Regions from separate parts of the Pseudomonas sp. NPDC090592 genome, predicted to be linked through region 2. Evidence: predicted binding sites of a transcription regulator. Region 2 holds the regulator's gene; each other region holds the start of a gene.
The links. The regulator FliA, encoded in region 2, starts transcription of late flagellar genes. The targets are predictions, from matches to a motif close to CTAAAGTTTNNNNNNNNNNNGCCGNTAA.
Positions count from the first base shown of each region.

Region 1: flgM (flagellar biosynthesis anti-sigma factor FlgM) is a predicted target of FliA. The motif match lies at 4,282-4,309, and genes of this name have one in related genera.
Region 3: ACIQUI_RS11960 (flagellin) is a predicted target of FliA. The motif match lies at 2,432-2,459, and genes of this name have one in related genera.
Region 4: ACIQUI_RS16845 (chemotaxis protein CheW) is a predicted target of FliA. The motif match lies at 2,047-2,074, and genes of this name have one in related genera.

Region 1 covers NZ_JBIVXJ010000011.1:45,328-52,804, forward strand. Annotated here, with positions in the region: gene flgD (flagellar hook assembly protein FlgD) at 1-139, opposite strand, end outside; gene flgC (flagellar basal body rod protein FlgC) at 152-595, opposite strand; gene flgB (flagellar basal body rod protein FlgB) at 598-1,008, opposite strand; gene cheR (protein-glutamate O-methyltransferase CheR) at 1,547-2,374, opposite strand; gene ACIQUI_RS12035 (chemotaxis protein CheV) at 2,424-3,353, opposite strand; gene flgA (flagellar basal body P-ring formation chaperone FlgA) at 3,431-4,183, shown strand; gene flgM (flagellar biosynthesis anti-sigma factor FlgM) at 4,346-4,660, shown strand; gene ACIQUI_RS12050 (flagella synthesis protein FlgN) at 4,710-5,177, shown strand; gene ACIQUI_RS12055 (flagellar brake protein) at 5,258-6,001, shown strand; gene ACIQUI_RS12060 (MFS transporter) at 6,170-7,477, opposite strand, start outside.
Region 2 covers NZ_JBIVXJ010000040.1:12,799-20,275, forward strand. Annotated here, with positions in the region: gene flhF (flagellar biosynthesis protein FlhF) at 1-599, shown strand, start outside; gene fleN (flagellar synthesis regulator FleN) at 684-1,526, shown strand; gene fliA (RNA polymerase sigma factor FliA) at 1,523-2,263, shown strand; gene ACIQUI_RS25690 (chemotaxis response regulator CheY) at 2,384-2,758, shown strand; gene ACIQUI_RS25695 (protein phosphatase CheZ) at 2,779-3,567, shown strand; gene ACIQUI_RS25700 (chemotaxis protein CheA) at 3,580-5,787, shown strand; gene ACIQUI_RS25705 (chemotaxis response regulator protein-glutamate methylesterase) at 5,834-6,964, shown strand; gene ACIQUI_RS25710 (flagellar motor protein) at 6,964-7,477, shown strand, end outside.
Region 3 covers NZ_JBIVXJ010000011.1:30,636-38,112, forward strand. Annotated here, with positions in the region: gene fliD (flagellar filament capping protein FliD) at 1-399, opposite strand, end outside; gene ACIQUI_RS11955 (flagellar protein FlaG) at 483-833, opposite strand; gene ACIQUI_RS11960 (flagellin) at 910-2,352, opposite strand; gene ACIQUI_RS11965 (ketoacyl-ACP synthase III) at 2,743-3,672, opposite strand; gene ACIQUI_RS11970 (flagellar hook-associated protein 3) at 4,049-5,611, opposite strand; gene flgK (flagellar hook-associated protein FlgK) at 5,625-7,477, opposite strand, start outside.
Region 4 covers NZ_JBIVXJ010000017.1:50,829-58,305, reverse strand. Annotated here, with positions in the region: gene ACIQUI_RS16855 (sensor histidine kinase) at 1-894, opposite strand, end outside; gene ACIQUI_RS16860 (response regulator) at 1-8, opposite strand, end outside; gene ACIQUI_RS16850 (histidine kinase) at 1,239-1,769, opposite strand; gene ACIQUI_RS16845 (chemotaxis protein CheW) at 2,122-3,057, shown strand; gene ACIQUI_RS16840 (MOSC domain-containing protein) at 3,113-3,916, shown strand; gene ACIQUI_RS16835 (transglycosylase SLT domain-containing protein) at 4,046-5,971, opposite strand; gene ACIQUI_RS16830 (ATP-binding cassette domain-containing protein) at 6,193-7,477, shown strand, end outside.

The sequences.
Region 1 (7,477 bases), on a different contig from region 2:
TAACCAGCAGCTGCAGGAACGCATCCTTGCCCAGCGCACTGCCGGCGGCGCCGGTGTTGCTGTTGGTCTTCGACGTCTGCTTTTGCAGCGATGTCAGGTAAGCGCTACTGACGTCGCTGGTGGAGTTGGTAGTGGTCATATCGGCTTCCTATCACTGCCCCAGGGTCAGGACTTTCTGCATCATGCTCTTGGCCGTGTTCATCAGCTCGGCGTTGGTCTGGAACGCACGGCTGGCGGAGATCATGTCGGCCATCTCCTCGACCACGTTGACATTCGGGTAGTAGACGTAGCCGTCCTTGTTCGCTGCCGGGTGGTTTGGCTCGTAGCGCGCCTCCAGCGTGCTCTGGTCCTCGACGATACCTTTTACCTGCACACCCTGCCCTGCCTCGCCCTGGTCTTCGAACAGCGACTGGCTGACGCCGGCCTGGGCATCCTGGAAGGTGGTGGCGAACACCGGGTGACGGGCGCGATAGGTCTGGTCGATGCTCGAAGAGACGGTCTCGGCGTTGGCAATGTTGGAAGCAACGGTGTTCAGGCGCGTGTTCTGCGCGCTCATGCCGCTACCGGCAATGTTGAAAACACTGGAAAGGGACATGGTCATTCTCCGCGCAGGGCAGAAACCAGCCCTTTGAATTTACTGTTGAGCAAGGTGAAGCTGGCCTGGAAGCCAATGGCGTTTTCGGTGTAGTTCGATTGCTCGATCTGCGCGTCCACGGTGTTCTGGTCGATCGACGGCTGCAGTGGCGTGCGGTACTTGAGCGTGTCATCCGCTGCAATGGCAAGGCCTTCGGCTTCGATGTGCCGGCTGTTGGTCCGGTCCATGGCGAAGCGGCCGCTTTGCTGCTTGCTGGTCTCGGCAGCGAGCACCGAAGAAAAGTCCATGTCACGCGCCTTGTAGTTGGGCGTGTCGGCGTTGGCAATGTTGTTGGCCAGCACTTCGGCGCGCTGGGCGCGGAAACTCATGGCCTTTTCGTGGATACCAAGCGCCTTGTCGAAGCTGATGCTCATGTCGGGGAAACCTTCAGAGGTTGACCGGAATTTCGTTGAGCAAGGTATAGCAAGGGCTGTGCCAACCCATGAAAAGCCCGGATTTGCAGGGCTGCGGGGTGTGGTGCTGTCAGGGTGATGCCAGAAAAGCGGCAAAGGCCTTCCGCCTTGGGCGGCGAAAGCGGCAATTGCCGGGCGGCAAAAGCGGCAAACCAAAAAATTGACGTCAGGATTTGGAGCTTCGCGGCGTTCGCCTTGACACTTTCTGCGCTTGTGAGATCGAGCGCCGCCCGCGCGGCGCTTCGCGGGGCAAGCCCGCTCCCACATTTGCTGCAACGTGGCCATGTCTGTGAAAGAGGCGTTGTCAGCCTTGGTGCATGGCTTGAGACAAGTGGGGCGGCAGCAATGCCAACTCAGAAATCCAGCCAACCCAACAAGACTGACAACCATGGCCTGTCAGGTTCGGCACGTTGCAACAAATGTGGGAGCGGGCTTGCCCCGCGAAGCGCCGCGCGGGCGGCGCTCGATCTCACAGCCACCACAACCCTAAAGGCAAACCCTACTTGGCCTGGTAAATGATCCCCGGGCTGCACTGCACCATCTGGTAATGGTCCGGCAACCCGTTCAGCGCCTCCGAGGCGCCGAGGAACAGGTAGCCACCCGGCTTCAGTGTGCTGTGAATACGCAGCAGAATGTCGCGCTTCACCTGCGCCGAGAAGTAGATCAGCACGTTGCGGCAGAACACGATATCGAACTTGCCCAGGCTGGCATAACTGTCGAGCAGGTTGAACGAGCGGAACTCGACGCGGCTGCGAATGGCCGGCTTGACCGCCCAGCGCCCCGGCCCCTTGGGGTCGAAGTAGCGCTGCAGGCGCTCCTGGGACAGGCCGCGGGCAATCGCCAGGCTGTCGTATTCGCCGGTCTTGCAGTTGGTCAGCATGGTGCCGGACAGGTCGGTGGCCACAATCTGCGCGCCCATCTTCAACTGCCCAAGGTTGCTGCGCTCGAACTCATCGATGGCCATGGAAATGGAGTAAGGCTCCTGCCCCGACGAACAGGCCGCCGACCACATGCGCAGGCGCTGGCCCGGGTTGTTGCGGATGAACTCGGGGATCACCTTGTTCTTCAGCACCTCGAACGGGTAAGTGTCGCGAAACCACAGGGTCTCGTTGGTGGTCATCGCATCCACCACCTGCTCGCGCAAACCGGCGCGCGGCTGGGCCTGGATGCGCTGCACCAGCTCGCCCAGGCTCTTGATACCCTGTTGCTCCATCAGCTTGTTGAGACGGCTGGAAACCAGGTACTGCTTATTCTCGCCCAGCAGGATGCCACAGGCTTTCTCCAGGAATACCCGGAACTGTTCGAAATCCAAATTACCCGTAGACACTACTGCCGCCTCTTTTCAATCACTGGTGCCGGGGCTAGCCCCGGCTGCTTCAATGCGCTGCCTTGATCCGGTCGACCACCCGCTGGGCCAGGTCGTCCGGCTTGAACTTGGCCAGGAAGTCATCGGCGCCGACCTTCTTGACCATTGCCTGGTTGAATACCCCGGAAAGCGAAGTATGCAGGCAGATGTGCAATTTTTGCATGCGCGGGTCGCTACGGATCTCTGCCGTTAGCGTATAGCCGTCCATTTCCGGCATTTCAATGTCCGAGATCATCATCAGGAACTCTTCTTCCGGCTTTTTGCCCTCATCCACCAGCTGGCGCAGGTAGTTCAGGGCCTGACGGCCGTCATTGAGCGCCACCACTTCCACCCCTACGGTCTGCAGGCAGCGGCTGACCTGCTTGCGCGCCACCGACGAATCGTCGACGGTGAGCACGCGCATCAGCACGGCCTTGTCCTGCACCTCGGCATCGATCACCCCGGCCGACACCGACTCGGAAGACGGCGACACTTCGGCCAGCACCTTCTCCACGTCGATGATCTCGACCATGCGGTTGTCCACCCGGGTGACCGCTGTCAGGTAGTGATCGCGGCCCGTCCCCTTGGGTGGCGGATGGATCTCCTCCCAGTTCATGTTGACGATGCGCTCCACCGAGTGCACCAGAAAGCCCTGGGTCTTGGTGTTGTACTCGGTGATGATCACGAAACTGTTGCGCGTGTCTTCCTGCAGCGGCCGCAACCCGGTAGCCATCGACAAGTCGAGGATCGGGATGGTCGCCCCGCGAATGTTGGCAACACCGCGCACCACCGGGTGCGCCTTGGGCAGCAGGGTCAGCGCAGGGCATTGCAGCACTTCCCTGACCTTGAACACGTTGATGCCGTAAAGCTGTTCGCCATTGAGGCGGAACAGCAGCAACTCCAGGCGATTCTGCCCCACCAGCTGCGTGCGCTGGTTGACCGAATCCATAACACCCGCCATGCCAGACTCCTTAATCTTTCAGCCTTTCGTTGCAACTCAGGTTACGAGTCGGCACGGGCTTTGCTTTTTTGAGCGTCATGCACACGAAAACGACATTTTTCCGACGATTGACGCGCCTGCTGACTGGCTCGCTGGCCACGCTGTGCCTGCTGGCGCCCGGCGTTCGCACGGTAGCGGACGCGTTCACCTTGCCTGAACAGCTTATCGGTGTCACCCAAGGGTTTCTTGAATTCACCGTCGAAGATTACCTGGCCACCACCCAGACAGCCGGCCGTTATGAAATCCAGGTCAACTCGCTGGACCCACGCCTGCGCATGCCATTGTGCAGCCAGCAGCTGGACGCGTCGCTGGAAAGCCCGGCCCAGCCGCTGGGCCGGGTGACGGTGCGGGTACGCTGCGACGGTGCGGCGCCATGGACCGTGTTCGTACCGGCCACCGTGCGGCTGTTCCGCGATGTGGTGGTGGTAACCCGCCCGCTCAAGCGCGACAACACGGTGGGCGAAGGCGACGTGGCCCTGCGCGAGCGCGATGTCGGCACCCTTGGCCAGGGCTTTCTCACCGAACTGGACCAGGCAGTGGGCATGAAGATGCTACGCCCCACGGTGATCGACCAGGTACTCACGCCACAACACCTGGAACAGGCCGAGGTAGTGCGCAAGGGTGACCAGGTGGTAATCGTCGCCCGCAGTGGCAGCCTCAGCGTGCGCATGCCAGGCGAAGCCCTGAGCAAGGGCGGCCTGAGCGAACAGATACGGGTACGCAACCTCAATTCCAAACGGGTGGTCAAGGCCAGGGTGACCGGGCCGGGCCAGGTCGAGGTCAGTATGTAGCCAGCCACAGATTACGCTGGCAGTGAGGAACCGCATTTCCTAAACTGTGTCAGAAAACGGGTTCGCGAGCTTGCTGACAGGCGGCTATGCATTTGTGCCTAAAGTTTCTTTCGGGTTGGCCGAAAACAAGGCAAGCGTCCAAATACCCAGAGGTTTCTGATCATGGTCATCGACTTCAGTCGTTTGAATAACTCTCCGTCCGTCACGGGCGGCGTGCGCGGCAACAGCGCAGCCGGCAGCGCCGAAAAACCGGCAGCCAGCCAGGAAGCGGCCAGCGGCACCAGCGCCAGCGGAGAAGCGGTACACCTCAGCCAAGAGGCACAGCAGTTGCAGAAGATCAACGACAAGCTGCGCGACGAGCCAGTGGTCAACAGTGCCCGCGTGGCCGAGTTGAAACAGGCGATCGCCGATGGCAGCTATCAGGTCGATGCCGGCCGGGTCGCCAGCAAACTGCTCGATTTCGAAGCCCAGCGCTGACCGTTCGGCGCGCTGACTTCACGGACGCTAGAAAAGCCAAGAGTTAGCCATGCACGACACCACCTTGCTGCAACTGATCGAAGATGACATTGCCCCGCTGCAGGAACTGCTCGACCTTCTGCAAAAAGAAGCGATCGCCCTGCATGGCCGCGACATGCCGCTGCTGGAACAGATCCTGGCGCGCAAGCAATCGCTGATCATCCTGGTCGAGCAGCATGGCCAGCGCCGCAGCCAGTTGCTCGGCAGCCTGGGCCTGAGTGCCGATCGTGCCGGCGTGCAAGCGGTGGCCGCGCAGTCGCCCCATGGCGAGGTGATGCTCCAGCGGCTCGACATGCTGTCGCAGCTGATGGACGAGTGCCAGCAGGTCAACCAGACCAATGGCCGGATCATCCAGGTCCAGCAACACGTCACCAACAACCAGATCAGGATCCTCATGGGCGGCGACTCGCCGTCGCTCTACGACAGCCGCGGCAGCACCTCGCCGCTGGCCAAGCCACGGGCCCTCAGCCAAGTGTGATTTTTTCTATCAAGGCACGGAACATACTGGCAAAATGCCGTTACTTGCGTGTGTCGCTTTTGCCTGGAGAACGATAAGCCGTGTTCAATGAAACCGAAGCACCGCAACCGCCAAAGGTGCTGGACACCCCCTTGGAGATTGCGGCCAACTTGCGGCAACTGCAGGAAAGCCACGACCCGCTGATCATCACCTTCCATGACCGCAGCCAGCGTTTCCAGAGCTACGTGGTACACGTGGACCGTGAAAAGAACACCCTGGCACTGGACGAGATGATCCCCCGCGACGGTGAGAAATTCATCGAGAACGGCGAGCACTTCCGCGTCGAAGGCTTCCATGATGGCGTGCGTATTGCCTGGGAATGCAACCACGAACTGAAGATTACCGAAGTCGACGGCCACCGCTGCTACAGCGGCCCCATGCCGCAAGAGATGACCTACCACCAGCGCCGCAATGCCTTCCGCGCCGCGCTGAAGCTGTCGCAACTGGTCGATATCATTCTCGATGGCGCCCACCTCAAAGGCAATGGCGCCCTGCGTGGCAAGCTGCTGGACATTTCGGCCACAGGTTGCAAGCTGCGCTTTGAAGGCAATGTCGAAGACCGTCTGCAACTGGGCCAGGTGTATGAGCGCTTCAAGGCGGGCAACCCGCTGGGCCTGGTGGACACCATGGTCGAGCTGCGTCACCTGCACTATGAAGAACGCATCAATACCACTTTTGCCGGTGTGCGCTTCCACAACCTGAGTGGGCAGGCACAACGCAAGATCGAGAGCTTTGTGTACCAGCTGCAGCGTGAGGCGCGGCGGTTCGACAAGGACGATTATTGATCGTCGGCTGAATGCAAAAACGCCACCTGATGAGGTGGCGTTTTCATTTGTGTTCTTCCTATACCGGCCTCTTCGCGGGCACGCCCGCTCCCACAGGGACCGCGCCAAGCCTGAGGCCAACGCTATACCTGTGGGAGCGGGCGCGCCCGCGAAGAGGCCGGTACAGGCTTACACCGACTTGCTGACCTCTTCAGGCTCTGCGGCCTGTGGCTCAGCCCCCTTCCCTTCATCCTCGGTATCCTCAGCCGCCACCGGTGCCTGCATCACCTCCTGCACGGTCTGCTCATCCACCCGTGGGTCCAGCGCCGCCGACAATGGCGAGCCGGCCGCCGGCATGGCCACGTGGCCCAGCGGCGCATCCTGCACCTGATGCAACCCGGTAACCGCTTTCGGCCGAATGCGCCATACCAGCACCAGGGCGAAGAACACGAAGAACGCATACAGCATCTGCGCACCCAGCACCTTCATCAGCACGCCCGCCGCCAACGGCCCGATACACGCGCCCACGCCATAGGTCACCAACAGCATGGCCGTCAGCGACACCCGCCGCTCGCTTTCCACATGGTCATTGGAAAACGCCACCGCCAGAGGGTACAAACAGAACTGCAGCAAGGAAATCAGGAACCCGATGCCAAACAGCAACTCCAGCGGCACACTGGGCAATATCGCCAGCGGCGCAGCGGCCAGCGCCAGGCCCACTGCCACGCTGCGGATCAGCACCGCCCGGTCGTAACGGTCAGACAACCAGCCCAGCGGCCACTGCACCAGCAGGCCGGCAAAAATACAGCTACCCATGAACAGACCGATCTGCTCGGTGGTCATGCCTTGGCTGGAGGCGTACAAGGGTGCCAGGCCGTAGAACGAGCCGACGATCAACCCCGAACCCAACACCGTACTGAGCGACTGCGGCACGCGCTTGATGAAGAACTTGGGCTCCATCGGTGCCGGGCGCAAAGGTGCCGGGTGAATGCGCCGGGTCATCGCCACTGGCACCAGGCACAGGGCAAAGCACATCGCCACCAACATCAGCAGCCCCGGGCCAAGCTCAGGGTGAACCACCAGGATCAGCTGGCCGAGCACCAGCCCCAGGTAAGAGGCAATCATGTAGCCGCTGAATACCGCGCCGCGGTGCTTCACATCGGCCTGCTCATTGAGCCAGCTCTCGATGACCATGTATTGGCACATCATCCCCAAGCCGACGATCATCCGCAGCCCGACCCAGGCCGGCAGCCAGCTGGTCAGGCCATGGCCAAGCACCGCCGCGCCAACGATGCCGGCGCAGGTGGCATAGGCGCGAATGTGCCCGACCCGGCCGATCAACCGGTGGCCGACCTTGCCGCCAACTGCCAGGCCAAAGTAGTTGGCGGCCATCAGCGCACCCACCCACAGGCTGTCGACATGGTCGGCCGCCAGGCGCAGGGCCAGGTAGGTACTGAGCAGGCCCGAGCCGATCAGCATCATCAGCGCGGCGAAATA
Region 2 (7,477 bases):
CTGCCCGTTACGTGCTCAAGTACGGCGCACAGAACCTGGCACTGGTGAGCATGGACAGCTTCCGCATTGGCGCCCAGGAGCAGCTCAAGACCCTGGGCCGCATTCTCAACGTGCCGGTGACCTACGTCGACCCGGGCCAGTCGCTGGCTGCAGCGCTGGAGCCGCTGCTGCGCAAGCGTGTGGTGCTGATCGATACCGCCGGCCTGCAGGCCAGCGACCCGGCCCTGCGCATGCAACTGGAAACCCTGGCCGGGCGTGGCATTGCCGCGAAGAATTACCTGGTGCTGGCCACCACCAGCCAGAAGCAGGTGCTGACCGCCGCCTACCACAGCTACAAGCGCTGTGGCCTGGCCGGCTGCATCCTGACCAAACTTGATGAAACGGCAAGCCTCGGTGATGTGCTGAGCCTTGCCATCAGTCATGAACTGCCCGTGGCCTACCTCACCGACGGCCCGCGCATTCCTGACGACCTGCACCTGCCGCGTGGCCACCAGCTGGTCTCCCGTGCGGTCAATGTGCAGCAGCAGGACGAGCCCAGCGAAGAGGCCATGGCCGACATGTTCGCCGATCTCTATCACAACCCACGGCGAGCGGGTTGATCATGAAGCGTGTGCAAAGTAGCTATGCCAAGGGGTACGCAGAATTGCCCCGCGTGTGGCCTGAGTCCCAGCGAGACAAGGTAAATAACAGACATGGGTAGCATGCATCCCGTACAGGTGATCGCCGTGACCGGTGGCAAAGGTGGCGTCGGCAAGACTAACGTTTCAGTGAACTTGTCCCTGGCGCTGGCCGAGCTTGGCCGCAGGGTCATGTTGCTTGACGCCGACCTTGGCCTGGCCAACGTCGACGTGTTGCTGGGCCTCACTCCCAAACGTACCCTGGCCGATGTCATTGAAGGGCGCTGCGAGCTGCGTGACGTGATGCTGCAAGGGCCTGGCGGTGTGCGCATCGTGCCGGCAGCGTCGGGCACCCAGAGCATGGTGCACCTGGCCCCGGCCCAGCATGCCGGGCTGATCCAAGCGTTCAGCGAAATCGGCGACAACCTCGATGTGCTGGTGATCGACACCGCTGCGGGTATCGGTGAGTCGGTCGTCAGCTTTGTTCGCGCCGCCCAGGAAGTGTTGCTGGTGGTGTGCGACGAGCCTACCTCGATCACCGACGCCTACGCCCTGATCAAGCTGCTTAACCGCGACTACGGCATGAACCGTTTCCGCGTGCTGGCCAACATGGCGCAGAGCCCGCAGGAAGGGCGCAACCTGTTCGCCAAGCTGACCAAGGTTACCGACCGGTTCCTTGACGTTGCCCTGCAGTACGTGGGTGCCGTGCCGTACGACGAGTGCGTGCGCAAGGCGGTGCAGAAGCAGCGTGCCGTGTACGAAGCCTTCCCCCGCTCCAAGTGTGCGCTGGCTTTCAAGGCGATTGCCCAGAAGGTTGACAGCTGGCCGCTGCCGGCCAACCCGCGTGGCCACCTGGAGTTCTTCGTCGAGCGCCTGGTGCAACCCACCAGCGCGGGACCCGTGCTATGAACGCGAGCGGCTTCAAGATGTACAGCCGGGCGGCGAAAGACGCCCAGTACGAGCTGATCGAACGCTATGCACCGCTGGTCAAACGCATTGCCTACCACCTGCTGGCGCGTTTGCCAGCCAACGTGCAGGTCGAGGACTTGATCCAGGCCGGCATGATCGGCCTGCTGGAAGTGGCCAACAAGTATGACGCCAGCAAAGGCGCCAGTTTCGAAACCTATGCCGGCATCCGTATCCGCGGCGCCATGCTGGACGAGGTGCGCAAGGGTGACTGGGCGCCGCGCTCGGTGCACCGCAACACCCGCATGGTCAGTGACGCGATGCGTGCCGTTGAAGCCAGAACCGGCCGCGACGCTAAAGATCATGAAGTTGCTGCCGAACTCCAATTGAGTCTCGATGATTACTACGGGATCTTGAACGATACCTTGGGTAGCCGCCTGTTCAGCTTTGACGACCTGTTGCAGGACGGCGAGCACGAAGGGCTGCATGAGGACGGCGCCAGTGGCCATGTGGAACCGGCGCGTGGGCTGGAGGACGAACGCTTCCAGGCTGCCCTGACCGAGGCCATTGCCAACCTGCCGGAGCGTGAGCGCCTGGTGCTGGCGCTGTACTACGACGAAGAGCTGAACCTCAAGGAAATTGGCGAGGTACTGGGGGTCAGCGAGTCGCGGGTCAGCCAGTTGCACAGCCAGTGTGCCGCGCGCCTGCGCAGCCGCCTGGGGGAATGGCGGGCGCGTTGAGCCTGGTGCCGTTGCAGTCGTTTGCCACGTGCGTTTCCCACGTTGTACCGAATTGAATGAGTGCGTGCCCGGTCGGCCGGGCGCGTTTGAGACTGCTTGGAGGTCTAATTGGACAAGAACATGAAAATCCTCATCGTTGACGACTTTTCGACGATGCGGCGGATCATCAAGAATCTGTTGCGTGACCTGGGTTTCACCAACACCGACGAAGCCGACGACGGCACCACGGCGCTGCCGATGCTGCAAAAGGGGGCCTACGACTTCCTGGTGACCGACTGGAACATGCCCGGCATGTCCGGCATCGACCTGCTGCGCAAAGTGCGTGCCGACGATCAGCTGAAGACCTTGCCAGTATTGATGGTGACCGCCGAAGCCAAGCGCGACCAGATCATCGAAGCGGCCCAGGCCGGCGTCAATGGTTACGTGGTCAAGCCGTTCACCGCCCAGGTGCTCAAAGAAAAGATCGAGAAGATCTTCGAACGCGTCAACGGCTGAGTCACGTCAGGGGGCGCGCCATGGATTCATCACAAACGTCTTTGGGCGAGTTCGAATCGACCCTGAAGAAACACGCCCAGGAGTTGGTCGAAAGCCTGGAGCGGGGCCGCTTCGGCGAGGCGGTGCAGCTGATTCACGAGCTGAACCAGACCCGCGACCGCGGCCTGTACCAGGAAGTCGGCAAGCTGACCCGTGAGCTGCACAGTGCCATCGTCAGCTTCCAGATCGACCCGACCATACCGCAGGCCGAGGAGGTGTCGCAGATTACCGACGCCACCGAGCGCCTGTCGTACGTGGTCAAGCTGACCGAAGGCGCGGCCAACCGCACCATGGACCTGGTCGAGGAAAGCACCCCGGTGCTCAACGACCTGGCCAGCGAAGCCAAGGCCTTGAGCACCGACTGGCAGCGCTTCATGCGCCGCGAAGTGGCTGCGCCGGAATTCCGTGACCTGGTCAAGCGCGTCGACAGTTTCCTGACGCATAGCGCCGAAGGTAACCGCAAGGTCGCCGGCCACCTCAACGACATCTTGCTGGCCCAGGACTATCAGGACCTGACCGGGCAGGTGATCAAGCGCGTCACCACCTTGGTGACCGAGGTGGAAAGCAACCTGCTCAAATTGGTGCTGATGGCCAGCCAGGTCGACCGCTTTGCCGGTATCCAGCATGACCACGATCAACTGCGCGCAGAAAAAGATGCAGAAAAACATCCGACTCGGGGTGAAGGTCCGCAGATTCATGCCGATAAGCGTGAAGACGTCGTGTCCGGTCAGGACGATGTCGATGATCTGCTGTCCAGCCTGGGTTTTTAAGGAGCACGTTTGATGAGCTTCGGCGCCGATGAAGAAATCCTCCAGGATTTCCTGGTAGAAGCCGGCGAAATTCTTGAGCAACTGTCCGAGCAACTGGTCGAGCTGGAAAGCCGGCCCGACGATGCCGACCTGCTCAATGCGATCTTTCGCGGTTTCCACACTGTAAAAGGGGGCGCCGGCTTCCTTCAGCTGAACGAGCTGGTGGAGTGCTGCCATATCGCCGAGAACGTGTTCGACATCCTGCGCAAAGGCGAGCGCCGGGTCGACGCGGAACTGATGGACGTGGTGCTTGAAGCACTGGATACGGTCAACAGCATGTTTGGCCAGGTGCGTGAGCGCGCCGAAGTCACCCCGGCAACCCCCGAACTGCTGGCGGCATTGTCGCGCCTGGCCGAACCGGGCAGCGCCGAAGCTGGTGCGCCTGAACCGGCTGCCGAGGCGCCCGCTGCGGCCCCGGCCGACGACCAGGACATCACCGACAGCGAATTCGAGCAACTGCTCGACTCGCTCGATGCGGTCAAGGCGCAAGCCGAAGTCGACGAGCAGATGCAAGGTGAAACCGTCAGCGGCCAAGGCGACGAAATCACCGACGCCGAGTTCGAGTCGCTGCTAGACCAGTTGCACGGCAAAGGCCAGTTCAGTGTCGAGGCAGCCGTACAACCGGTAGCCGCGCCGGTTGAACCGGTCAGCGACGAGATTACCGACGAAGAATTCGAATCACTGCTCGACCAGCTGCATGGCAAGGGCACCTTCCAGGCTGATGCCTTGCCCACTGCCAAGGCAGCGGAACCGGTCGTGGCCGACAACAGCGCCACCAGCGACGAAATCAGCGAGCATGAATTCGAGGCCCTGCTGGACCAGTTGCATGGCAAGGGCAAATTCGGCGGTGAAGTTGCCGCCGCCGAAGCGCCGGTTGCCGCGAAAGTGCAAACACCGGCGCAGGTCGTGGCCGCAAGCCAGCCTGCGGCGGCTGCGCCAGCGACCGTGAGCAAACCTGCGGCGGCACCCCGCGCGCCAGCCCCGGCTGCGGAAAAGCATGCCGTAAGCGAGGCGGAAACCACCGTGCGTGTAGACACCGCACGCCTGGACGAGATCATGAACATGGTCGGCGAACTGGTGCTGGTGCGTAACCGCCTGGTGCGCCTGGGCCTGAACAGCGGCGACGAGGCCATGTCCAAGGCCGTGTCCAACCTCGACGTGGTGACCGCCGACCTGCAGACGGCGGTGATGAAAACCCGCATGCAGCCGATCAAGAAAGTGTTCGGCCGCTTCCCGCGCCTGGTCCGCGACCTGGCCCGCCAGTTGAAGAAAGAGATCAACCTGGAGCTGGTCGGTGAAGAGACCGACCTGGACAAGAACCTGGTCGAGGCTTTGGCCGACCCGTTGGTGCACCTGGTGCGCAACGCTGTCGACCATGGCGTGGAAATGCCCGACGAGCGCGAAGCTTCCGGCAAGGCCCGCACCGGCCGCGTGGTGCTGTCGGCCGAGCAGGAAGGCGACCACATCCTGCTGTCGATCTCGGACGACGGCAAGGGCATGGACCCGAACATCCTGCGCGCCAAGGCCGTGGAAAAAGGCCTGATGGACAAGGATGCCGCTGATCGCCTGAGCGAGTCGGACTGCTACAACCTGATCTTCGCACCAGGCTTCTCGACCAAGACCGAGATTTCCGACGTGTCAGGCCGCGGCGTGGGCATGGACGTGGTGAAGACCAAGATCTCCCAGCTCAACGGCTCGATCAACATCTACTCGGCCAAGGGCCAGGGCTCGAAGATCGTCATCAAGGTGCCGCTGACCCTCGCGATCATGCCCACCCTGATGGTGATGCTGGGCAACCAGGCATTTGCCTTCCCGCTGGTCAACGTCAACGAGATCTTCCACCTCGACCTGTCGCGCACCAACGTGGTCGACGGCCAGGAAGTGGTGATCGTGCGCGACAAGGCGTTGCCGCTGTTCTACCTCAAGCGCTGGCTGGTACAGGGCCAGGTGCACGAAGAACAGCACGAGGGCCATGTGGTGATCCTGTCGGTCGGCACCCAGCGCATCGGCTTTGTCGTCGATCAACTGGTGGGCCAGGAAGAGGTGGTAATCAAGCCGCTGGGCAAGATGTTGCAGGGCACCCCGGGCATGTCCGGGGCCACCATCACCGGTGACGGGCGCATTGCGTTGATTCTCGACGTCCCGAGCATGCTCAAGCGTTACGCCGCGCGGCGTATTTGATTTCGGTGGCGCACCCTGGCGGGTTGCGCCGCCTAATGGAGTGTTTATGGCAGTCAAGGTCCTGGTGGTGGATGATTCCGGTTTCTTCCGCCGCCGCGTCTCGGAAATCCTCTCGGCGGATCCGACGATCCAGGTAGTGGGTACCGCGACCAACGGCAAGGAAGCAATCGACCAGGCGCTGGCGCTCAAGCCCGATGTCATCACCATGGACTATGAAATGCCCATGATGGACGGCATCACCGCGGTGCGGCACATCATGCAGCGCTGCCCTACGCCGGTATTGATGTTCTCCTCGCTGACCCATGAAGGCGCCCGTGTCACCCTCGACGCGCTGGATGCCGGCGCGGTGGATTACCTGCCGAAAAACTTCGAGGACATCTCGCGCAACCCTGACAAGGTCAAGCAGATGCTGTGCGAGAAGGTGCACACCATCTCCCGCAGCAACCGCCGCCTTGGCAGCTATGCCAGAACAGCGCCGGTCGCTGCGCCTGCGCCTGTCAGCAGCCCTGCGCCGACCAGCAGCCTGGCCAGCCCGACGCCGGCGCGGGCGGCGGCGCCTGCCCGCACAGTGGCCCCGGCCCCGGCGGCATCGCATTCGCCTGCCCCCAAGCGCAAACCCTACAAACTGGTGGCCATCGGCACCTCGACAGGCGGCCCGGTGGCCTTGCAACGGGTATTGACCCAGCTGCCGGCCAACTTCCCGGCGCCGATCGTGCTGATCCAGCACATGCCGGCGGCGTTCACCAAGGCCTTTGCCGAACGCCTCGACAAGCTGTGCCGCATCAGCGTGAAAGAGGCCGAGGACGGCGACATGCTGCGCCCTGGCCTGGCCCTGCTGGCCCCGGGTGGCAAGCAGATGATGATCGACGGCCGTGGCACGGTGAAGATCCTGCCCGGTGACGAGCGGCTGAACTACAAGCCGTGCGTGGACATCACCTTTGGTTCTGCGGCCAAGTCGTATGGCGACAAGGTGCTGTCGGTGGTGCTCACCGGCATGGGCGCCGATGGCCGCGAAGGCGCGCGCCTGCTCAAGCAGGGGGGCAGCACGGTGTGGGCCCAGGATGAAGCCAGCTGCGTGATCTATGGCATGCCCATGGCCATCGTCAAGGCCAACCTGGCCGACGCGGTGTACAGCCTGGATGAAATCGGCAAACACCTGGTGGAGGCGTGCGTCTGATGGACGTCCTCAGCCTGATTGGCCTGATCCTCGCCTTTGTCGCCATCGTCGGCGGCAATTTCCTTGAAGGCGGCCATGTTGGCGCGCTGGTCAACGGCCCGGCGGCGCTGATCGTGCTGGGCGGGACCCTGGCAGCGGCGTTGTTGCAGTCGCCGCTGTCGGCGTTCAAGCGGGCCTTGCAGATTCTGCGCTGGATCCTGTTCCCGCCACGGGTGGACCTGGCCGGTGGTATCGACCGCGTGGTGAACTGGAGCCTGACCGCACGCAAGGAGGGCCTGCTGGGCCTGGAAGGGGTGGCCGATACCGAGCCCGACCCGTATGCGCGCAAGGGCCTGCAACTGCTGGTGGACGGCGCCGAGCCGGAAGCCATTCGCAGTATCCTGGAAGTGGACTTCCTGACCCAGGAAAGCCGCGACATCCAGGCCGCCAAGGTGTTCGAAAGCATGGGCGGCTACGCGCCGACCATCGGCATCATCGGTGCCGTAATGGGCCTGATCCACGTGATGGGCAACC
Region 3 (7,477 bases), on a different contig from region 2:
GGTCAACGTAGTCGGGCTGCCGGTGGCATTGACCACAGAGCCCGCGCCATTGGTATAAACCTTGGTCGAGACCTTGGAGGCTGTCGCCAGTTTATCGACAATCAACTTGAACGAACCATTGGCAGCACCGGTGCCCATGGTCACGGTCGCGACCTTCTCATCCGAAGACTTCAGGCTCAGGCCACCAAAGCTGTTGGTGTCGACCATATTGGTCAAGGCGCCACGGAAGGCGTCCAGTGCCGACTGGATCTTGCCGATAGAGGACAACGTGGTGGTTGCCTTCAGCGTTTGGGTATTGATCTGCGCCTGCTTCGGCGCCTTCTGCGCGGCCACCAGGGATTCGACGATCGCCTGGGTATCGATGCCCGAGCCAATACCGCTGACTGTTGTACCTGCCATCATTGCTCTCCTTGTTCAGTAGCTGCCGGATCCTTGGCGGATAAATCCATCAAGGGATCGACAGCAACAAAAATCATGCCAGCCTATGCCTGATCATCAAACAGCAGGCTGCTGGCTTCACTGAGGCTTTGCGCCAGCTTCAGCGCAAGCTCCGACGGAAGCTGCCGGATCACCTCACCGGACTGAGTGGCAATCACTTTGACCACGACCCGACCGGTTGAATCATCAATGGAAAAGTCCAGCTGACGCTGGCTCGACTGGACGAAATCACGAATCTCGCCAACCGCCTTTTCCAGGTCTTCGCGCGAGTGCGGCTGGTTGTCGGGGGCAGCAGCCTCCTGCACTTTGGCAGGCACCACCGGGTCCCGATCAGCGACTGGCGCCTGGGGTAACACAGACGTATACACCTGGCTCAGCTTGACACTCATGTCCATGTTTCGAACTCCTCATGTCAAAAAGGGCGAAAGGGCACGTAAACGCGCCCTTTCACCCTTTACTCAGGCGCCTGAATTACTGGAGCAGTTTCAGGACCGAGGAAGGCAGCTGGTTAGCCTGCGACAGAATCGCGGTGGAAGCCTGTTGCAGAGTCTGCTGCTTGGTCAGCTCGGCAGTTTCCGAAGCGAAGTCCACGTCCTGCACGGTGGAGCGGGCAGCGGTGGAGTTCTTCTGGATGTTCTGCAGGTTGTCGACGGTGGTTTGCAGACGGTTCTGGGTAGCACCCAGGCCCGAACGGACGCTGTCGATCGAACCGATGGCCTTGTCGATAACGGCCAGAGCGTTCTGGGCGTTGGTGGCGTCGGTAACATCGGTATCGGCGATGGTGGTCTTGGCCGAAGACTTGGAAGCTGCACCGAACAGGTCGGTAGCGCCAGTACCGACTGTACCATCGGCTACCGAATAGCCTTTGGCAGAGTCCAGGGAAATCTGGCCAGTTACAACCGATGTGGCATCGGCAGTAGCGGAAAGCGAGGTCAGAGTGGTTGGGAATTCACCACTGCCATCCCGCGCACCTACCGAGATGGCATCAGCGCCGGCCTTCGAGGTGAATTTCAGGTTCTCGCCAGTATCCGACTTCACCGACAGGCTCTTGGTCGATTCGTCGTAGTTAACACTGATACCCAGCTTGGCAGCGTTGGATTTCAACTGGTCTGCCAGGCTTGCAGTGTCAGTAACACCGATGAAGCTGACATTTTTGCCACCTACACTCAGTTCGAAGTTGGCCGGGGTGGCAGCAGCACCACTCGAAACGGCCAGTTTCACTTCAGTGCTGGCAGAGGCAGTCAGACCGCCGATTGCGCCATTGAGTTTGGCAGCAATGTCTTTGGCCGAAGCGCCTGCATCGTAGCTGACAGTCTTGGATTGGCCGTTGCCGGTTACAACCAGATCTGCTGCTGCCACGCCGCTCGCGCTCGGCGCGATAGTGCCCGACTTGACCTGCTGCGAGCCGATACTCTTGGCCGAAACGTTGTCCAGCGCCAGGTTGATGGTTTCGTTGGCGTTGGCACCCACTTGGATTGCCTTGGTACCGTACGAACCATCCAGCAACTTCTGGCCACCGAAGGTGGTGGTATCCGAAATACGGTTCAGCTCAGCAGTCAGAGCCTGGTATTCGTCGTTGTTCGACTTACGGTCGTCGGCGCTCAGGGAGCCAGTAGCCGAGGACAGTGCCAGGGTACGCATTTTCTGCAGGATGTCGGTCGAAGCCTGCATTGCACCTTCAGCGGTCTGGGCAATGGAGATACCGTCGTTGGCGTTCTTCACTGCCTGGCCCAGGCCGTTGATCTGGCTGGTCAGACGGTTGGCGATCTGCAGGCCTGCAGCGTCGTCTTTAGCGCTGTTGATACGCAGACCCGAGGACAGACGCTGCATCGAAGTGGTCTGAGCGTTGCTAGCCTTGGTCAGGTTGCCCTGAGTGGTGATCGACGCAATGTTGGTGTTTACAGTTAAAGCCATGACGAAATCCTCGTTGGATGGGTACTGCGGCTTCCGGCCTTGGCAACCGCCGGACTGGCCTAGAGAACCTTCGTAATAGTTATCGTCGGGTGCGCGGGTTGCTTGAGGGCTTTTTCGAAAAAAAAATGCTGGCAGCGGGCCAGCCTCGAGAAATCAAGGGGTTAAGGGCGGTTTATTGGCGTCAAAAAGCAACTCCAGGCTCCGCCGCCACCCTTGTGGGAGCGGGCATGCCCGCGAAGAAGGCGCCTCAGTGGATGGCACCGGCTTTGCCGGTGTTCGCGGGCAAGCCCGCTCCCACAGGGATCGCACACGGATCTGCGAATATTTTTACAGGCATGAAAAAAGCGCCGGGCGGTGGCCGCCGGGCGCTTTTTGTGAAGCTGCTGAAGATCAGTCGCGATAGAGAATGGCCGAACCCCACGACAGGCCCACGCCAAAGCCGCTGATAGCCACGCGCTTCCAGCTGCCGTCGAGCATGTGCTTCTGCAACAGCAGCGGCACGCTGGAAGACACGGTATTACCGGTTTCCAGCATGTCCTTCACGAACTTCTCGGGGTGCTGCTCTTCAAAGCGACGGGCCACGGCGTCAACAATCGCAGCACTGCCCTGGTGGATGCAGAAGGCGTCGATGTCCGAGGACTTCAGGCCGCTGGCATCCAGCAACTCGTGCAGGTGCGCCGGCACCTTGACCAAGGCAAAGTTGAACACCTGGCGGCCGTTCATGAAGAACTTGCCGTCCGTCACCTTCAGGTGCTCGGCACCGGAACCGTCAGTGCCGAAACGCGCCTGACCCAGGTTCCATACCGCGTTTTCACCCATCCAGGTAGCCGTGGCGGCGTCGCCGAACAGCATGGTGGTGTTGCGGTCTTCCGGGTCGACGATCTTCGAATACGGGTCGGCAGTGATCAGCAGGCCGTTCTTCAGCCCTGCCGCCTCCATGAAGCCCTTGATCGCGTACAGGCCATACACGTAGCCGGAGCAACCCAGCGACACGTCGAACGCCGCCACGCGGGTAGACAGGCCGAGCTTGCTCTGAACGATGGCAGCGGTGTGTGGCAGCCCTTCCTCGTCACCGTTCTGGGTGACCACGATCAACGCATCGATCGACTGCGGGTCAAGGTCCGGGTTGCTGGCGAACAGGGCCCGGGCGGCTTCTACGCACAGGTCGGAGGTTTCCTGCTCTTCGGCCTTGCGCGGCAGGAACGACGCGCCGATCTTGCCGAACATGAACTCTTCGTCCTTGCCAAACTTCGCACCCTGAACGTAGTTGTCCAGGCCAGCGGTGGGCACGTAACTCGCGATGCTTTTGATGCCAATCATTCTGGCTTCCCAATGAAAACAGCCAAAGACCACCACTCGATGAATTGAGGGCGCCAAATACCGGGGCATGACTGCCAGGGGTTGAAGGCAGCGCTCACCTGCCCACCGGTAACAAAATGCTGCAACAGCTGCTGCATAGAATACAGGGAAGATGACCGTTTTGACTCATTGGTCACATTGAAATGCTGCGAAAGCCTTGCAGAGGGTGTGGGGAGCGGAATTTTCGCAGGCTTGAAAACGCTGGGGCCGCTTTGCGCCCCTTCGCGGGCTTGCCCGCTCCCACAGGGAATGCGCAGCTTCAAGCGCACGCAAAACCTGTGGGAGCGGGCAAGCCCGCGAAGGGGCGCAAAGCGGCCCCAGTGATCGAAAAGTCAGCTTAGAGCTTGTTGAACAGGCTCAGCTGCGAAATGCGCGAGAAGGCCAGCTGCGAGGCCTCAAGCATCGCCTGCTGCAAGGTCAGGGTGATGGCTGCCTGCGACATGTCGGTGTTGCCGATGGCGTTCTGGGTGGTCTTGTTGGCCAGGCCCAGGCTGGTGTTCTCCTGGCGCTGGATCTCCAGCGAGTTGCCACGGGCACCGATCGAGCCACGGGTAATATCTACCTGCTCACGGGCACTGGCCAGGTTGGCAATTGCCGAAGCCGCCGCATCCTTCATTGCATTGGCCGCGCCAGCACCGGTCACTGGCGTATCCAGCGCTGCGCGCAGCTGGCTGATGGTTTCCAGCACATTCTGGTTCTGGTGGGTGTTGGCGGTAACCGCAAACTGGTCACCCGCCTCTGGCGAACCCGACACCTGGTAGGTCACGCCAGCCACCGTCAACGACGGCGCAGTAAAGGTACCACTGGCCACCGGTTTGCTGTCAGCCGTCAGCGGCTGGGCGTAGAACTCATAAGCGCCCGGGCCGGTGAACTTGATCACCCCGCCATTGCTGGGGAAGGTGCTGCGATAGGCCGCTTCGTCGGTCACGCTGCTGCTGGTGACCTGGGCAGTGGACGTGTTGGCGCCGTTACGGGTGGTATTGAACGAGTCCGGGCGCGCCTCCAGGGAAAATGCGCGGCCTGCCACTGCGGCGTCGGCATCGGCGCCCTCTTCCAGCGTGACGGTGATCTCGAACTCCACGCCGCGCAATGCAATGCGGTTGGCACCCTCGGTCTTGCTGTCGAAGGTACCGTTGGTGGCAGTTTCAGAGGTGACGTCGTTGCCGTTGGCGTCAGTGATGGTGTATTGGGTCGCGCTGGTGAAGGTCAGCTTGTAGGGCTGGCCGGCCGTGAAGCTGTTGTTGTAGCTGGTGCTGGAGGTCATCAGCCCTGGCGAAACACCTACCACGCCATCGTCGGTGGCCGGCACCAGCAGGGTCGACTGGGTACGGCTCTTGTTGCTGGCCGAGTCGAAAATACTGAAACCGCTGTCGTTGGTGGCCAGGTTCAGGGTATCGGAGACCTGCAGGCTCAGCTGGGTCTGGTCGCCCTGATAGCTGTAGGTACCATCGGAGTTGCGCACATAGGGCTGCGTCGTGCTCTTGGAGCCGCCGAACATGTAGTCGCCGTTGGCATCCCGCGAGTTGAGCAGGCCGAAGATGTTCGCCTCGATCTCCTTCAGCTCGGTGCTGATGGCCACGCGGTCAGAATCGGTCACCCCCGCGCCACCGGCGCGGATCGCCAGTTCGCTGGCGCGCTGCATGGCATCGTTGATGGTGGAGAGCACGCTCTCCTGCTGCAACAGGGCGTTGCTCACGGTGTTGATGTTGCCGCTGTACTGGTCCAGCAGCGACTGCTGCTGTTGCAGCAGCAACAGGCGCGCCGCGCCGACCGGGTCGTCGGCGGCAGTCTGGATGCGAATGCCCGACGTGACCTGATCGTTGGTCTTGTTCATGCTGGAGAAGTTCTTGGAGTAGCTACTGGCGCTGGCCTCATAGAACTGGGCAGTGGAAATACGCACGATCGTCTACTCCTTACAAGGCATTGATCAGGGTGCTGAAGGTTTCTTGCGCCGCCTTGATGATCTGCGACGACGCCGTGTAGTAGTGCTGGAACTTCACCAGGCTGGCCGCCTCGTCATCGAGGTTGACGCCCGACACCGCGCTACGGCTTTCGCTGGCGGACTTGAGCACCGCCTCGGTTGCCGTGGTGTCGATGGACGCCTGATTGGCCTTGGCACCCACGCGCTCGACCAGCGAGGCATAGGCCGAGGTGAAGCTGGTACCACCACCGGAACCGGTATTCACCGTCGACTTGGTCTGCAGGCCCAGCAGCGCCGTGGCGTTGCGGTTGTCGGCCTTGCCGTCGGCATTGAACGCCAGGGTGAAGCTGTCGTTGGTGGCCGGGCTGCCGCCAATGGTGGTCTCCACCGCAAAGCTACGCGGGTTACCGCTGCCATCGAGGATCGGGTTGCCACTGCTGTCGCGCATCGGCACGGAAATGGACAGCTTGTTGTCCTGGCCGGGCACCACGCTGCCGGTACCAATCTGCGTACCTTTGGAATCGTACAGCTTGTAGCCCTGCGAGCCACCACTGGCCGCATCGAACACCACGCGCACCGGCATCGAGTCGCGAATCGACTGCTGGATCAGCGCGGTGTCGGCACCGCCGTAGATATCCAGCGATTCGCTCAGGGTAGGCTGGGTGATGGTGCCAGTGCCGCTGTTGCCACTGCCCGAGGTCGCGCTGATCGGCCCGGCAAAGGCCAGTTTGTTGGCATCGGTCAGGGTGGTGGTGATGCTGCCAGCCGCTGCACGGGTGGGGATCACCTTGAAGCTGTCGCCTGCCGACAGGCCGCCACCGTTCAGCGACAGGCTGAAGCCGTCGATCACCGGTGCCGGGTCGGCGCTGAGGTCGAAGCTGCCCATGTCGGTGCCGTCGGAACGGCGCACGCTGTACTGGTTGGCGCTGGTGAACTTCACCTCGTAGTCGTAGGTGGTCAGCGCACCACTGTTGGCGATGGTCACATCCAGGTTGCCGGAGCCTGAGCTGTTGTTCGACGAGGCCAGGCTGCGCTGGGCAACGGCGGTGGCGCTGTTGATGCTGGAGAACAGCGAGCTGCCGAACTGGCCATTGGCATCCAGGCCCTGCCCCAGCTGGCTGTTGATGCTGTCAGACACCACCAGGGCCACACGGCCCAGCTCGTTCATCGACGGCGTCAGCACATCCTGGCGATAGCGCAGCAGGCCGCCGATCGAGCCACCGGTCACCACCGAGGTCACGTCGGAGCTGAACGACTCGTAGTTGATGCGCAAGCTGGCCTGGCTCTTGTCGGCCGTACCCGGCTGCACCGACAGGGTGTTGGCCTTGTTGCCGGTGACCAGCGACTGGCCACTGCCCAGGTACACATCGTAGTTGCCGTCGCGCTCCTGCACGGTCACGCCAACCAGCTCGTTAAGCTGGCGCACCGCTTCGCTGCGCGCATCCAGCAGGCTGTTGGGGGTATTGCCAGTGCCCGAAGCCGCGGCGATCTGCTTGTTGTACTCGGCAATGTTGGCAGTGAGTTTGTTGACCTGCCCCGCCATGGTGTCGAGCTGCGAGTTGATCGTGTCGTTCTGCTGCGACAGCTGCGTGCTCACCGCGTTGAAACGGTTGCTCAAGGTTTGCGCCTGGGTCAGCAGCAGCTGCCGCGAGGCAACATCGCCCGGCTTGGCCGCAGCGGTCTGCAGGGCCGAGAAGAACGCGGTAAGCACCGAGCTGATACCGGTGTCGCGGTCGGCCAGCAACTTGTCGATGCTGGTGATCTGGTCCTGGAAGGTGGCCGAGTCTGCCTGCAGCGAGGTGGCAGTCTGCAGCTGGTTGTCCAGGTACGAGCTGTAGATGCGGC
Region 4 (7,477 bases), on a different contig from region 2:
CAGGTCATGGTCGGTGATACTCCTGGCACGTTGCTGGGTGCGCGCTGGCCACGGGAACACCGCTTCGATGCGCGTGCCCAGGCCAGGCTGGCTGGTGATGTCGAGGCAGCCCTGCAACGCGGTTACCCGCTCCTGCATGCCGGTCAGGCCGCGCTGGCCAGCCTTGGCCGGGTGCCTGGCCGGTACGAAGCCTTGGCCATCGTCGTGAATCGACAACGCCAGCCCCTCGGCGGTGCGCTGCAAGCGGATGACCAGGTTATTTGCCTGGGCGTGACGCAGCATGTTGGTCACGGCCTCCTGGGTAATGCGGAACACCGCCATGGCCACCGCCTCGTCGATACCCCCCAGGCGTTGGTTGCACGCCAGGCTCCAGTGCACACCGCTGCTGGCCAGGGTGCGCACCAGGTGCTCGCGCAGGCTGGCTTCCAGGCCAAGGCTCGCCAACTGCCGCGGGTTGAGCAGGGCGGACACGTCGCGCACATTCCCCAGGGTGTCATCCAGCGTGCTGCGCAATGCGTTGCAGTGGCCCTGAAGTTCCTCGGGCATACGCCCTTGCAACCATTGCAGTTGCAGCTTGGCGGCGGTAAGCAATTGCCCGATATCGTCGTGCAGTTCCCGGCTCAGGTGTTGGCGCTCGTCTTCCTGCACCTTGAGCATGCGCTCGGCCAGTTCTGCCGGGCGCAGGCTGATCGACCTGGCACCCAGGCCAAGGTAAGCGGCGGTACCCAGCGTAGCGACCAGCTGCAGCACCAGCAGGCTGGTCGGGATTGACTGGTTGGCCAGGTACAGCACCAGGTTGGCGACCAACGAGGCCACGCCCAGGCCGACCGTCACCCAACGCAGCAAGGCAACACGGGAGCAACAACGCACAGAAGTCTTCAAGCGTGGGAACATAGGTAGGGAAGCCACTGAAGTATTGCTGATGGAGGCCTTGCACAATGCTGTTCAGAGGCTTTGGCGCAGTACTTTCGATGTTTTTTCGAACGCGTTGTCTTTCAACCGCTATTCAGGTTGCAAGCGTTTATGGACGCGCATATTACCACTTCGCACTGCTTCGGTCGCGGCGGGAAACGCTTTGAAACGCCTGAAATTCCGGCGGTTTCGGGTAGCAAAATGCCACCTTTTAATCCCGCGTCATGCACTTGCATCACAACTAACGCGGCAATGAATCAACAGCGCCCGCCGAAAACTTGGTGAACTTCCCAAGTTCGACAGTGGCGGGGCTTGAATGAACGGGCTTAGTTGCACTTTGCATCAGGATGATACGGTGTGTTTGAGTGCGTGTGGAATGTGCCAGCGGCGACCTCTTCGTGCGGGTGGACGCACTCGCTACCTTGCTCGTTGCAGGCGGCGCAGGAGGCTGCGAGGGGTTGCCGTACGGCCTTGGCCAGGCTGTTCAGCAGGACCAGTTGCTCACCGATGTCCAGGTTCAGCCGCCCGGTACGGGTGTCGACCAACTCCAGTTGCCAGGCCAGTAAAGTAAGGCACTCCCCTACCACCGGCAGTGCTTCGCGTTGCAGGTAGCCGCCATGGCAGGCCGGTGCCAGCAGCTGTTGAAGGGCGGTGGTGTAGTGGGCAACTTCACGCAGGTCCAGGCGCGTGGCCTGCCTGGCCAGGCTGTCGAGGGCTTTGTCCAGGCAGCAGCACGCGTCCGGGTCATTGTCGATCAGTTCCAGATGTTGCAGGCATTCCTGGGCCTGGGTCAGCAATACCTGGGCATCCACCAGGTAACCCTGCAAGGCGTCATCGAACGATAAGGCAGTGTCCATCATCAGGCCCCCGCGCGTGGCGCAGGCGCAGGGGGCGGGCACGCCGAAACGATAGCTAGCAAAAGCCTGACTCCATTCATGCATTGAGAATGGCGTCACATTAATGGCTAAAGGATATCGCGAATATCAGGTTGCACCCGATGGCGGGTAAGGGTTTCCCTGATGTCGGGCTAGGGTGAGGAGCTTTTTCCAGCCCTGATGATTGACCGTGCGATACCCACAGTCAAGCATGATGTTAAAGTGATATCAGCCACTCTCGCGGCATTTTGCCGCAAGGGTCAAGGTGTGCGTGCAGCCGCCGATACAGGGTGGATGATTTCTCTTTTTTCGACTCAAGCCTGGGGGTTTTCCAATGGCTGGCATTCTCGACACGGTAGACCAACGCACGCAACTGGTGGGCGAGAACCGCCTCGAAATTCTCATGTTTCGCCTGGCCGGCCGTCAGCTGTTCGCGATCAACGTGTTCAAGGTGCAGGAAGTGCTGCAACTGCCCAAGCTGACCCTGATGCCCCAGCGCCACGCCTTCGTCTGCGGGGTGGTCAACCTGCGTGGCCAGACCTTGCCGGTGATCGACCTGTCCCAGGCGATCGGCATGCGCCCGCTGCAGCCGGGGCCGGACAGCACCATCATCGTCACCGAATACAACCGCTCGGTGCAGGCCTTCCTGGTGGGCGGTGTAGACCGCATCGTCAACATGAACTGGGAGTCGATCATGCCGCCGCCTACCAGTGCCGGCCGCCAGCACTACCTGACAGCCATCACCAAGGTCGATGAGAAGCTGGTTGAAGTGATCGACGTGGAAAAGGTGCTGGCCGAGATCGTGCCGTACAACGCCCGGGTCTCTGGCGAAAAGCTCGCCGACCCGGTACTGGCCCGGGCCCGCGGCCGCGAGGTGCTGCTGGTGGACGACTCCAGTGTGGCCCTGGCGCAATTGCGCGACACCTTGTCCCAGCTGGGGGTGAAGCTGCACGTGGCCAGTGACGGGCTGAAGGCGCTACGCATGCTCAAAGGCTGGGCCGATGCCGGCGAGGACGTGTGCGAGAAGCTGCTGATGGTGTTCACCGATGCCGAAATGCCGGAAATGGACGGCTATCGCCTGACCACCGAGATTCGCAGCGACGCCCGCTTGCGTCAGCTCTATGTCGTCCTGCACACCTCGCTGTCGGGTAGTTTCAACGAATCCATGGTGAAGAAGGTGGGTTGCGACAACTTCCTGTCCAAGTTCCAGCCTGATCGCCTGGTCGATGTAGTCAAACAACGCCTGCTGCTGGATACCACCACTGCGTGATCGCCAGGCCAGCCGGGTATAAGCTTGGCTTTTGGCATGACGCGAGGCGGCAGGGATGTTTGTCAGTGAGTTGTATCGATACCCGGTGAAGTCAGGGCAGGCGCAACGCCTGCAGGCTTCAAGGGTAGGGTTGTTGGGGTTGCAGGGCGACCGGCGCTGGATGGTGGTCGAGGAAGAAAATGGACGCTTCCTGACCCAGCGGGCCTGGCCGCAACTTGGCCAGCTTCAGGCGAGCGATGACAACAGTGGCCAGCTGCTGTTGCAGGCGCCCGGAAGGGCACCGTTGCAAGTGGCGGTACCGCCTGCCGACGACGCCCTGCGGGGTGTGACCATCTGGCGTGACACGCTGCGTGTACCGGACGCCGGCGATGCAGCTGCGGCCTGGCTGAGCGAGTTGCTGGGCAACGCCGTGCGCCTGGTGCATTGCCCGGAGCAGCGTGCGCGCTATCTGCCCAATGGTTATGGCTTCAACAGTGACCGCGCGGCGTTTCCGGATGGCTTTCCGTTGTTGCTGATTGGGCAGGGCTCGCTTGACGAGCTCAACCGGCGTATTGGCCGGCCCATGGAGATGCTGCGCTTTCGGCCCAATCTGGTGGTGCAGGGCGCAGAGCCGTTTGCCGAGGATGGCTGGAAGCGGATTCGCATCGGCAATCTGGAGTTTCGTGTGCTCAAGCCCAGTGTGCGGTGCATCTTCACCACGATCGATCCGGCTACCGGGGAGCGCAGTGCCGACCGCGAGCCGATGGCGACGCTGAAGACCTTTCGCGAGAAGGAGGGGGATGTGCTGTTCGGGCAGAACCTGGCGGTGGATGGCAGTGGGCAGCTGGAGGTGGGGATGCAGGTGGAAGTCCTGAAGTAGACAGGTTACCTGTCCCGGCCCTATCGCTGGCAAGCCAGCTCCCACAAGTCCTGCACAAGCCTTCGAACCTGTGTTGAACCTGTGGGAGCTGGCTTGCCGGCGATAGGGCCGGCACAGGCTCAGCAAATTTTACATGTCATCGAAATACCGCTCATGCCAATCCACCAGTGGCTGCGGCGAATTCAGCTTCTGCCCGTAGATCACCGAATACGACAGCACGTTCTGCACATACTGGCGGGTTTCGTCGAACGGGATGGACTCCACCCACACATCGAAGCTCAGGTGTTTGGCGCCCTTGAGCCACTGGCGCACACGACCGGGCCCGGCGTTGTAGGCCGCCGAAGCCAACACCCGGTTGCCGTTGAACTGGCTGTGCACCTGGCTCAGGTAGGCTGCGCCCAACTGGATGTTCTTGTCCGGGTTCAGCACCTGCGCGGGTGATGCCAGCGGAATGCTGAACTTGCGCGCAGTTTCCTTGGCGGTAGCCGGCATCAGCTGCATCAGGCCGCTGGCGCCCACCGGTGAGCGCGCATCCTCCATGAATGCACTTTCCTGGCGGGTGATGGCAAATACCCAGCTCGAATGCAGCCCGCGGACCTTGGCTTCGCGCACCAGGGTGTCGCGATGGGCCATCGGGAAACGGATATCCAGGTCGTCCCAGTATTGCGCCTGGCTGATGGTACGGATGGCCGGGAAGTACCAGCGCAGGTCGTAGCCCAGGCGGGCCTGGGCGACCATTTCGTCACGGGTGAAGTGGCGGCTCACGTGGTACCACTCGCGACGGCCTTCGACGATCTGGCCGCGGGCGTGGAACTCCAGGGCCCGGCGGATACCCGGCGTATTGCGCACCTTGTTGACCAGTTGTGGGCTCAGCAGCAGCGGCTTGTTGTTCAGCTGGTAAGGCGTTTGCGCCCGGTCGGCGGCGAGGAAACCATAGAAATCGCGCTCGCGTGCCACGGTCTTGTACAGCAGCGGGATCTGCGGGTTGTTCGGCTGTGCAAGCTCAAGGCTGCGCGCCTGCCAGTACTTCCAGCGGCTGCTGCTGGCCAGGTCCTGGGGCAGGCGCTTGGTCAGCTCGTAGGCGTCTTCCCAGCGGCCCAGGCGCAACAGCAGGCGCAGGCGCCATTCGCTGACGGTGTTATCGCGCAATTCAGGGTCGTAGCGGGTCATCAGGTCGAGTGCGCGCGGGTCGTAGCGGCGCGCCAGGGTCAGGCCGATCTCGCGGGCGATGGCGACCTTCTCGTCGCGGGAAAAGTGCATGCGCTGGGCGTAATCGTCGAGCAGTGACATGGCCTGCTCGGGGTCTTGCCGGGCCAGGCGGCGCAGGCCGAGGCTGACAACATCGGACATGGCTTCGTTGGCCGGGGTGAAGCGCGATGGCTGGTTGAGCAACTCAGGTTTTTGCGCCACATCGACCAGCAGGCGCCCCTGCGGGCCGAGGGTGGTCAGGGTCTTGACCAGGTTGTTGGCCAGCGCGTAGTTGCGCGCCTGTGCCGCCAGTTTGGTGCGCTCCCAGCGCTTGGCCTCGGTCAGCTGGCCTTCAGCTGCCCACATGCCGAACAGCGTGTCGCAGGCGGCAGGTTGCGACTTGCCGACGTTCCACAGTTTGTCGGCGGTGGCGTAGCCTTCGGCGCGCAGGCCGTGGCTGAGCTGATACTGGCCGTTGAGGCAGTCCAGTTCGGTGAAGTTGAGCTTGGGGTCGTAGTACTTGACGAAGGTGTTCCATTCGCCGCGTTCGGCCAGCCAACGCAGCCAGCGCAGTTTCATCCAGTTGGCCTGGGGCAGGTCGCCATGCTTGGCGAGGAAACCTTCGATTTCCTGGTTGCTGGCGGTTTTCAGGCGGGCAGTGAGTTCGTCGTAAGCCAGGTAGGGGGTCAGCGGGTAGTCGCTGAGGGCCTGCGCATAGCGCAGGTAGGGGCCTTTGTCGCCCTTGGCCAGTGCACGCTTGGCTTCGTCGTAATACTGGCGTTGCTGGGTGAGGTCGGTAGCCTGCGCCGCGCAGGTGGCAGCGGTGAGCAGCAGGCAGGATGCAATGTGTAACAGGCGGCTGCGCATGATACGTCCGGGCAGTTGAACCATGGGGTAGTGACGGCGGAGCCAGCACTGTTGGGAACAATTGCCTTAGCTTAGCCGTTTGCCGGCGGCGGGTGAAAGCACTGTGCTTGTATCGGGATATTAAGTTCGACCAGATGTCGCAAAGCCCTCGTCGGGTGGCCAGGCGGATGCCGTCGAGGGCCAAGTCAGGTAGAATGCGCGCCCGATTTATGGAGACCAACATGACCCTGCTCAAATTCAGCGATGTGTCCCTCGCATTCGGCGCCATGCCGCTGCTGGACAAAGTGTCCTGGCAGATCGCTCGTGGTGAGCGGGTGTGCATCATCGGCCGCAACGGCACCGGCAAGTCGAGCATGCTGCGCCTGGTCAAGGGCGAGCAGAAGGGCGACGACGGTGAAGTCTGGCGTGCCCCGGGCCTGAAGATCGGCGAGCTGCCGCAGGAACTGCCGGTGGCCGACGAACGTACGGTGTTCGATGTGGTGGCCGCTGGCCTGGACGGCGTAGGCGAATTGCTGGCGCAGTTCCATCACCTGAGCATGAACATCCAGGGTGACGAAGACCTGGAAAAGCTCATGCACGTTCAGCACGAGCTGGAAGCGCGTGATGGCTGGCGCCTGCAGCAGGTGGTGGAAAGCACCCTCAGCCGCCTGCAACTGCCGGCCGACAAGACCCTGGCCGAACTGTCCGGTGGCTGGCGCCGCCGTGTGCTGCTGGCCCAGGCGCTGGTATCCGAGCCAGACCTGTTGCTGCTCGACGAACCGACCAACCACCTGGACATCGGTGCCATCGCCTGGCTGGAAGAAGCCTTGCGCGGTTTCAACGGCGCGGTGCTGTTCATTACCCACGACCGTTCCTTCCTGCAGAACCTGGCTACCCGTATCCTGGAACTGGACCGTGGCGGCCTGATCGACTGGAATGGCGACTACGCCAGCTTCCTGGTGCACAAGGAGGCCGCACTGGCCGCCGAGGAAACTGCCAACGCGCTGTTCGACAAGCGCCTGGCCCAGGAAGAAGTGTGGATTCGCCAGGGCATCAAGGCCCGTCGTACCCGTAACGAAGGCCGCGTGCGTGCACTGAAGGCCCTGCGTGTGGAGCGTGGTGAGCGCCGTGAGCGCCAGGGCAAGGCCAATATCCAGATCGAAGCGGCGGAAAAGTCCGGCAAGCAGGTCATGGTGCTGGAGAACGTGAGCTTCCATCACCCGGACGGGCCGATGCTGGTCAAGGATTTCTCCATGGTCCTGCAGCGCGAGGACCGCATCGGCCTGCTCGGCGCCAATGGTACCGGCAAGACCACCTTGCTCAAGATGATGCTCGGTGACCTTGAACCGACCTCTGGCAAGGTTGAGCGCGGCACCAAGCTGGAAGTGGCCTACTTCGACCAGATGCGCCACCAGCTTGACCTGGAAAAGACCGTGATCGACAACCTGGCCGAAGGCCGTGACTTCATCGAGATCGACGGCCAGAACCGCCACGTGCTGAGCTACCTGGGCGACTTCCTGTTCAGCC